DNA from 3 places in the Vibrio sp. R10-SF1-ISO8 genome. Region 1 is predicted to be linked to each of the others. Evidence: predicted binding sites of a transcription regulator. Region 1 holds the regulator's gene; each other region holds the start of a gene.

Region 1 (3,269 bases):
GGGCGCGTCAGGCAACTTACGCCCAAGTGCTTACTACGCAGCAGATTACTGTGCTTACCCTATGGCTTCGATGGAAGGAGGAGAAACACTTCTTCCTGCAACGCTAAGCCCAGGTGTTGAACTATAAAAAACCATAAATTTTAGGGAATTCCCTTCTCGCCTCCCCGAGCCGGGAGGCATTTGAAACGTCACAGGCTGAAGGCTATCTGATCAAACTTTCTGGACACATTTGGTTGGATGGCCTTTTTTATAATTAAACAGATAACTACTCATTCTCCATTTACGTAAACCACCCCTACAAGGAGGCGTTATGACGCCAGATGTTTTATTCCAACAGTTATGGAATGACTATATTCAACGCTTATGTCCCTCTGCTGAACAAGTCCACCAACTTCTGCAAGAAGACGAAGCGCTGATCAATGACCACATTGCTCTGCGCACTTTCAATGTAGAACCCCTGGGCATTGCGACCCTTGCACAACCATTCTTAGACGTAGGCTACAAGCCATGCGGTGACTATGTGTTTGAAAGCAAGAAGCTTGTTGCCAAACATTATGAGCACCCAGACCCGAAACAGCCAAAAGTGTTCATCAGTGAATTGAAGGTTGAAGAGTGTTCTGCCGAGCTACAAGCTATTGTCGCTAAGCTTGTCGAGCAATTGGACACCAGTAAGCTAAAAGGTCATGAGTTCTTGTATGGCGGTCGTTTGTGGGACATCAGCTTTGCTGACTTTCAGACGTTAGCGAAAGAAAGTGAGTACGCTTCTTGGTTAGCAGCGCATGGTTACGGCGCTAACCACTTTACGGTTAGCGTCAATCAGCTCAACGCGTTTGAAGAAGTAAAAGGTGTCAATGACCACCTACGCGATTCCGGCTTTACCATCAATGAGTTTGGTGGCGAAGTGAAGGGCTCTCCTGATGTGCTGCTAGAGCAATCTTCAACGATGGCGGATAAAGTCGCGGTAACCTTCACTGAAGGTACAGAGATTATCCCTGGCGGTTTCTACGAGTTTGCTAAGCGCTACCCAATGAGCAACGGTGAACTTTATCCAGGATTTGTCGCAGCTTCTGCTGACAAGATCTTCGAGAGTACGAACGGGTAGAGAGTAGATGCGAGATTCGGGCTTCGCCCTGCGAGAGTCGAGATCGGACTTCGTCCTTCGAGAGGTGGGAGCTAGTAGTGAGGCGATAGAGCCTTATGTCTACAAGGTGTTGACAGAACGAGTCCTTAATCAGTCATAATTTTCTCGATTCTCGATTCTCGATTCTCGATTCTCGATTCTCGATTCTCGATTCTCGATTCTCGATTCTCGATTCTCGATTCTCGATTCTCGATTCTCGATTCTCGATTCTCGATTCTCGATTCTCGATTCTCGATTCTCGATTCTCGATTCTCGATTCTCGATAAAAAAGCCACCAATGTCTCCATTGGTGGCTTTTAAAATTTTAGCGGTTAATCGAAATTAACGAGTACCGTAAACCACGATAGTTTTACCGTGTGCAGAAATTAGGTTCTGCTCTTCTAGCATCTTCAAGATACGACCTACTGTCTCACGAGAACAGCCAACGATTTGACCGATTTCTTGACGAGTGATCTTAATCTGCATGCCATCAGGGTGAGTCATCGCATCTGGTTGCTTCGCTAGGTTTAGTAGCGTTTGAGCAATACGGCCAGTTACGTCTAGGAATGCTAGGTCACCTACTTTTTGGCTAGTCACTTGTAGGCGGCTTGCCATTTGCGCAGATAAGCGCATTAGGATGTCTGGGTTCACTTGGATAAGCTGACGGAATTTCTTAAATGAGATTTCCGCAACTTCACAAGGAGATTTAGCACGAACCCATGCTGTACGCTCTTGGTCTTCTTCGAATAGACCAAGTTCACCGATAAAGTCACCTTGGTTTAGGTAAGAAAGGATCATTTCCTTACCTTCTTCGTCTTTAATAAGAACCGCTACTGAACCTTTTACGATGTAGTACAAAGTTTCAGCTTTCTCGCCCGCATGAATTAGCGTGCTTTTTGAAGGGTACTTATGAATATGACAATGTGAAAGAAACCACTCTAATGTTGGGTCGGTTTGAGGTTTACCTAGAACCATAATATCTCACTTCCTCTGCAGGGTACGCTTGCCGCTTTCCATATTTTAGCTAAGCCTTAATCAAGACCTACTAGGATAAGAGCACTTTACAAATGCTGCAAGCCAACTTGTGTTTCGGTAAGAAATAGTATCCTTTTTCGAAAACGATTTCTTGATTTTAATCGGGTACAACTGGGGTTTTAGTACGCAAAACTGTGCACATGATCACGGTATGAAAAGTAATCGTGTTCTAGCTGTGGGTATTAACCAATTTTGCCCGTTTCGATGAGCTGTTGAAGTATCGGTTTAACGATTAGCTCCATGGCAAAACTCATCTTACCGCCAGGGACAACAATCGTGTTATGACGCGACATAAATGCCCCATCAATCATTGCCAGTAGATATGGGTAATCTACGTTTTTAATGCCTCGTAATCGGATAACAACAAAACTCTCATCTAAACTCGGAATGCCTTTGGCGTTAAGCGGGTTAGATGTGTCGACGGTAGGGACACGTTGAAAGTTAATATGAGTACGAGAAAACTGCGGGGTAATGTAGTTCAGGTAGTCATCCATTGAACGGACGATAGAGTCCATCACCGCTTCACGTGAGTGACCACGATCACGGGTATCTCGAACGAATTTCTGAATCCATTCAAGGTTCACGATAGGCACCATGCCAATCAGAAAATCAACATGCTGTGATACGTTAACCTCGCCATCGACAACACCGCCATGTAGACCTTCATAAAACAGGACGTCGGAGTTTTCTGGCAGATCTTGCCAAGGCGTAAAGGTGCCTGGCATTTGGTTGTATGGAACCGCTTCATCGAACGTATGCAGGTAACGGCGGATTTGACCGACGCCTTCTTGACCGTATTTGCGGAAGAACTCTTCAAGTCCATTGAAGTCGTTCGCCTGAGGGCCAAAGTAACTGATATGGCGACCTTGCTCACGTGCCTTACGGATTTCAACATCCATCTCAGGGCGCGTAAAGCGGTGGAAGCTATCGCCTTCAACCCATGCAGGTTTAACGTTCATCATATTGAACATCTTGCGGAAAGCTTCAGAAGTCGTTGTGGTACCAGCTCCAGAGGAACCAGTAACCGCAATAATCGGGTGTTTTGCTGACATGACAAACCTTGTCGTAATCTAATCCTTTAAACGAAAACCACTATAGCACGCTTTAGTGGTCA
Region 2 (3,269 bases), on a different contig from region 1:
TAAGTTAGGCATTTGAATAATTCGAGCCTTCAGCAATCTGGAGGTTCTGCAGTTGGACGACTCTACACTATGGCGAAAACTTTGCTTCAATACGTCGTATCTATGGGGCTGATATTTTTGTGCCTTGTCGCGGGCATTAATATTCAACACTTATTAGGTATCTCTATTCCTGGCAGCATCATCGGTATGCTGATTTTGTTTGGTTTGCTTGCGAGCGGACTCGTGCCTTCAGACTGGGTTAAACCCGGTGCCTCTCTCTTTATTCGCTACATGGTGCTGCTATTCGTCCCTATCAGTGTTGGCTTGATGGAGCATTTCGATATGCTAATCGCTAACGCCTTACCGATTTTAGCAAGTGCTGTAGGTGGTACTCTCATCGTACTGGTCGTTTTGGGGTTAATGCTCGATCGCATGCTTAAAGGAGGACAAAAATAATGTGGTTACTTGTCACTATTGTTGTTTTCTTTGCCGCACGTTGGCTATGCCAAAAAGTAAAAAGCCCTTTTATGAATCCTTTATTGGTGAGCCTAGCCGTTCTCATTCCACTGCTGACTTACCTGAAAGTGCCATTTGAAACTTACTATGCCGACAATCAGTGGATTAATTATCTACTGCAACCAGCAGTAGTCGCGCTGGCTTATCCTCTATTTGAGCAATTACCACAGATCCGAGCCAATTGGCGTATCATTATGCTGGCGTGCGGTGTGGGCAGTATCATGTCGATGTTTACCGCAAGCATGATTGCCGTTTACTTAAAGGCAGATATTTCTCTAATCGCAAGCTTGTTGGGTAAATCAGTGACCACACCGATTGCGATGGAGGTTTCTAGTCACCTTGGTGGTGAGCCCGCCATCGCCGCCATACTAGTTTTAATCGTTGGCCTGTTCGGTGCGATTATGGCTTATCCGATTTATAACTTACTGAACATCACTCACCCTATTGCCAAAGGGCTCACGATGGGGACGGTTTCCCACGCGCTGGGGACAGCAACCTGCGCTGAGAAAGACGGTCAAGATGCGGCCTTTAGCTCTCTAGCACTTGTGGTGTGCGGTGTTATCACCTCAATCCTAGCACCTTCTTTCTTCACCTTGGCAGTCTGGTTGTCAGCGTAAGTAATTGATGTCGAGCTGCAACTAGCGGCTCGACGCACATCACTAATTTCTCGCCTGTAATCGTTATCATGTGTGACATCACTCAAATAATGCAACAGACAATATCGTTACAATATATTTTGTGATCTTGATCGCCGAATAATTCTCATCTTTACATAAAATGTAATACCAATATCGGAGTTTACACACCAGTATCTGGCTCTAAACTCAAAGATATCAACGATGTTTATTAAAGGACTCACTATGAGAAGCCGCATTGAACAGGCGCTATCTGAAGTGCCACAAAACGTAGCAGATTTCTTATCTCCTATTCTTCTTGCTGACGATTTTGACGCGACGATTTCTTCAGAGCAATTTGAGCAACTCCTCGCTATTTCAGGTCTTGATGACGCAGAACTACGAGTATTGCTACTTCCATTTGCAGCCGCTTATTCCTATGCTCCGCTTTCTAAGTTTTATGTGGGTGCAATTGTTCGCGGCCTATCTGGCAAACTCTACTTCGGCGCGAATGTCGAGTTTGACGGCGTTCAACTAGGGCAAACCGTTCACGCAGAGCAATCAGCCATCAGCCATGCGTGGATGAAGGGTGAACAAGGCGTTGCTGACATCACGATCAACTACAGCCCTTGTGGTCACTGTCGTCAGTTTATGAATGAGCTTTCAACCGCTAACGAGCTAAAGATCCAACTGCCGAAACGTGAAGGTCAGCCACTTCATTACTACTTACCAGAATCGTTTGGCCCTTCAGATCTTGGCATCGAATCCGCATTGATGACCTCTGTTGACCATGGAAAACAGACACAAGAGCAAGATGAGCTATTACAACTGGCCGTCGCTGCCTTAAATCGTAGCCATGCCCCTTACACACATAACTTAAGTGGTGTCGCGATTAAGACCAAAGATGGCAAAGTATATCAAGGCGCATATGCAGAAAACGCTGCATTTAACCCAAGCCTACCGCCACTTCAGGTTGCGTTGATCCAGTTACTGTTAGACCGTAAGGAGCTCGAAAGTATTGATTCTGCGGCCTTGGTAGAAGTAGAAGACGGTACTATCAGCCATCTAGCTAACACACAAGCGACGCTAGAAGCACTAAACCCTGATATTCCAATCACTTACTTGGAACTTTAAACTGAGAAAGGCGCTAAATTAGCGCCTTTTTTGTATCAATTCGGGGTTAAACATCGAAAAACGGTTTGGGGTCGACTTCTAACTGACTAGGGGCTATCGCCTTTTTAATCGTTAGTTTGGTTGTTTTCATATCGACAAAACTTACATCGACAAAACGGTGATACTTACGCGAATAGAAACATTTGATTTCTGGTTTTAGCGGTTCGTGGGAATTCGAAGTCCAAATAATACCTACACGTCCATCACTCAACTCGACCAAAGCCCCAACAGGGAAAACGCCAATACAGTTGATGAATTTGTACACCAACTCTTTGTCTAAATGATTCGGTGTTAAGCTCAAGAGTATTTTAAACGCTTCTGCTGGGCTCATGCCTTGTTTGTAACAGCGATCGGCAGTCAACGCGTCATAGATATCAACGATGCAGCTCATACGACCGTGTAGAGGGATTTCATCACCTTTTAGCCCCGCTGGATAGCCGTTCCCATCGAGTTTTTCATGATGCATCAAACAAACGTCGCGGCTAACATCACTCAAACCTGTAACCGTAGTGATGATCTCTTTCGCGTAAACCTGATGAAGCTTCATATGCTCGAACTCTTCGGGTGTTAACCGAGCAGGTTTGTGCAGAACTTTATCATCAACCTTAATTTTGCCAACATCGTGCATAATGCCACCAATCGCCATTTGTTTTAGCGTCTCTTTCGGCAGGCCAAGATGTTTACCAAATGTCACGAGTAAAGTCGCAACATTGACTGAGTGTTCAAGTAAGTACTCATCTTTATTGCGCAGTGCAGACACACAATGCAATGCATCTGAATCAAGCAACACGGATTCGATCATGTCGTCTGCGAGATCATCCAGTTCGGAGACATGTATTGGCTTACCTTCAAAAGTTTGCGTCAGAATCCTGTTAGCCAGCCCTTTTGCTTCTTTGATGATTTTCTGCGCTTTCTTTTGCTGTGAAAAGCGGCTCACCTTTTTCCGCTTCACTGGTGTTGATGCTTCTTGTGGCGATTCAGTTTCTT
Region 3 (3,269 bases), on a different contig from region 1:
GCGGTTTTACATTTTCACCAGACGCGTCAGGCGCTGTATCCATATGGGCGATAAATCCGATTGCAGGTACCTCGTAATCGACGTTACTTGGAAGTTTCGCCATCAAGTAACCGTTGTGGTCCAAAGATACATTGGATAAACCGAGTTCTTGCAGTTCTGTCTTCAAAAATTGGGCAAACGTAAGCTGGCCTTCACTACTCGGGCAAACAGAATTTGCTGGGTCTGATTGAGTATTAAAAGCCACATAGCGCAAAAAGCGTTGAACTAATTCATTCATAGTAATATCTCTTATAATTCTGATTGAACTTAGAACATCCTACGCCTTCTGATTAGCGAATTTTTGCTATAAATCAGGTTTTAAGCAATCAGTGCCATACATGATGTAATTTTAGGTTTCAGTATTTTGGTATAAAAAAACCGAACAGTTCCCTGTTCGGTTTATAAACGTTCTTATAAAGCTTATAGCAAGATAAAGATTCCAGCTAAACACGCGCTCATTAGGTTAGCTAACGTGCCAGCTAGCACCGCTTTAATACCCAGGTTAGCGACCTCAGAACGGCGCTCTGGCGCTATTACACCAATTGAACCAAGCTGGATGGCGATTGAGCCTATATTAGCGAAGCCACATAAGGCGAAGGTGACAATGACCTGAGTATGTTCAGATAACATTGCTTTGTGCTCAACGAAGTCAATAAATGCAACAAACTCATTCATTACAATCTTTTGACCAATGTATGAGCCCGCCATTAGTACTTCATTTGACGGTACGCCAATTAACCATGCAAGCGGTGAAAACAAGTAGCCAAATAGCGCTTGAAGAGTCACTCCGGTAAAACCGGCAACTTCGCCTAAACTTTCAAGGCCAGTGTTTACCATAGCGATCACACTAACAAACGCGATTAGCATAGTACCCACTGCAACAGCGACCTTCATGCCGTTCATCGCGCCACTTGCAAGCGCATCGATAACATTGCTCTCTTGAGCTTTGTCCATCTCGATATCGGATTGATCGATTGGCGTTTCACGCTCAGGAACAATGATCTTAGCCATCATCAAGCTACCCGGAGCCGCCATGAAGCTTGCGGCAATCAGGTATTTCAGTTCTACACCTAAACCTGCGTATCCGCCAAGTACGCTACCTGCTACGGAAGCCATACCACCGGCCATTACAGCAAAGAGTTCAGAACGAGTCATACGAGAAAGGAATGGACGAACAAGAAGTGGAGACTCGCCTTGAGAAAGAAATATGTTGCCAGTCGCAACAAGAGACTCAGCTTTACTCGTACCTAGAAACTTCTGAATACCACCACCGATAAACTCGATGACTTTCTGCATGATACCAAGGTAATAGAGTGCTGAGATAAGGGCACTAAAGAAGATAATGATAGGAAGAACGCGAACCGCGAAAATAAAGCCTGTATTAGCAAGGTCACCGAACAGGAATCCAATCCCTTCATCGGCAAAACCAAGCAAGCTAGAAACACCGCTACTTAGACTTGTTAGGGCCGCTTGACCCCACGGGAAATAAAGCACCAGGGCGGCAAAACCGACTTGAAGTAACAGCGCACGAGACACTGTTTTCCAGTTAATTGATTTACGACTTTCAGATAGTAAAACCGCACACAATAACAATGCGATTACACCGATTAAGCCAAACAAAACATTCATTAAAGATTACCTCTACAAGCATTGAATAGGCAGCTGGTCCGGTCCATGGGGTCATTCACCATTCCCTGTGACGGCTTGTATTGGTAGAGCTGTTACTCTCAACCGGGCGGAAATTATAGCGCCAGATATGAGATATTCATCACATATTTTCACGCAAACGTTCAACCGTTCACTCAGTAACCAAACTTATGCATGAATAGCTATTGAATCTTTTCAAACTCCCATTTGTACTGTTTGGGCAATATGAACTCTATTGCTATAAAACATTGAACTAAGATCACAGTATTGAGCAATATACATTACAAAACTCATCATAAAGTTTGCGGTTCTAGGGAAAGCATCTAATTTTAAGTAAGAATTCTTAACGTACTTTTTGGTAACAAAAATAGATTCTCTAACAACGTCAATGGCTACTAGCAAACACAACGAATATTGCCCCGCAGATTTTGCGGGGCTTTTTTATGTTGGGCTTTCAAGTAGTAATTATTGTTAAAATCGTTAGAATACCTACCCATTTAATTTTGCCAAAAGACCAGCATGCAACGTGATTACACTTATCATTGCTTAACTCAGATGCCACGAGAAGAGCTAGAAGAACTCAGCCTAAGAATGGTTCACCGTTTGGTGCCAGAGGAATCTATGACTGAGCTTTTTACTTTTGATTTAGATGAAGCTGAAAACGATGATAAGCTTCAAGAAGCGCAATTCGACGCGATGTTGCGCATGAGTGCTATCGCGCTTAGCGAGCTCCCTGCTCTGTTTGAAGAATCAGAAAGCAAGAAACAAAATATTGAGCGTATGCAGCGCTTGTTATTGTGGCATTTCTACTCGGTTTCTTTTCATCTTGAACGAGCGATCCCTCTCGAGACTCATTGCAATCACGTTGAAATCATTGTCAAACAGTCACCACAAAATGCTCTTGAATGGGTAACGACGCTGACCGATCTGCTACGCCAGTACGCACAGATAGCTCAAGGTAAATAAAGAATTCGCCAACCGTTATTAGGTTGGCTCTATGAATTTATTGCCGTGACTCGATAAAGTATTGACCTTCTGAATATGTTTTCGACATACTCTATCTCTAAGCCCCAGAATGTATTAGTCAATTGCGCTACCTAGTTCTCATCTCTACCTTTTTATCTGCAGCAACGTACGCCGATGGTGAAATCGATTACTCCGATTGCCATAGCCAGCCTGATAGCGCTCAAATCCTTGATTCAGCTTTTAACTATGTGAATACCAAGCTTTGCGAGCCTGCGATCTGGTTCGACAGTTTTTTCGTTGATGAGCGTTCCGATCAAGACGCGCGAGCTGGTAGCACCGTCCGTTGGAGAAATGACTTCTCGTATGTCGAGGGGGAAGGATACAAGTTTAAGACTCGATTCAAAGCACGGTTTCATTTGCCGAAAGTGACCAAGCGTTTAAAAGTGGTCTTCGAATCAGACGAAGAAGACGGCCTATTCGACCTGTTTCCTCAAACTGGCGAAGATGCAGAGAATACGCTTGGTCTTAGGTACGATTGGCTGAGTAAAGAACGCTATAGTTTTAACCTTAAGGTCAATGCGAAACCAGGTATCGAAGGACGTTTTCGATATACCTAC

Evidence for each region. The regulator CRP, encoded in region 1, controls carbon source genes, mostly activating them, when cyclic AMP is high. The targets are predictions, from matches to a motif close to TGTGANNNNNNTCACA.
Region 2: cdd (cytidine deaminase) is a predicted target of CRP. The motif match lies at 1,184-1,199, and genes of this name have one in related genera.
Region 3: AC6R00_RS15460 (NupC/NupG family nucleoside CNT transporter) is a predicted target of CRP. The motif match lies at 1,797-1,812, and genes of this name have one in related genera.

Annotation. Positions count from the first base shown of each region.
Region 1 is NZ_JCBDHL010000016.1:190,119-193,387, forward strand. It holds gene astD (succinylglutamate-semialdehyde dehydrogenase) at 1-127, shown strand, start outside; gene AC6R00_RS12800 (DUF1338 domain-containing protein) at 311-1,102, shown strand; gene crp (cAMP-activated global transcriptional regulator CRP) at 1,463-2,095, opposite strand; gene AC6R00_RS12810 (phosphoribulokinase) at 2,338-3,207, opposite strand.
Region 2 is NZ_JCBDHL010000005.1:91,061-94,329, forward strand. It holds gene AC6R00_RS01625 (CidA/LrgA family protein) at 70-435, shown strand; gene AC6R00_RS01630 (CidB/LrgB family autolysis modulator) at 435-1,112, shown strand; gene cdd (cytidine deaminase) at 1,356-2,243, shown strand; gene AC6R00_RS01640 (cyclic di-GMP phosphodiesterase) at 2,290-3,269, opposite strand, start outside.
Region 3 is NZ_JCBDHL010000019.1:160,625-163,893, reverse strand. It holds gene pepT (peptidase T) at 1-277, opposite strand, end outside; gene AC6R00_RS15460 (NupC/NupG family nucleoside CNT transporter) at 460-1,668, opposite strand; gene AC6R00_RS15455 (exoribonuclease R) at 2,206-2,652, shown strand; gene AC6R00_RS15450 (hypothetical protein) at 2,775-3,269, shown strand, end outside.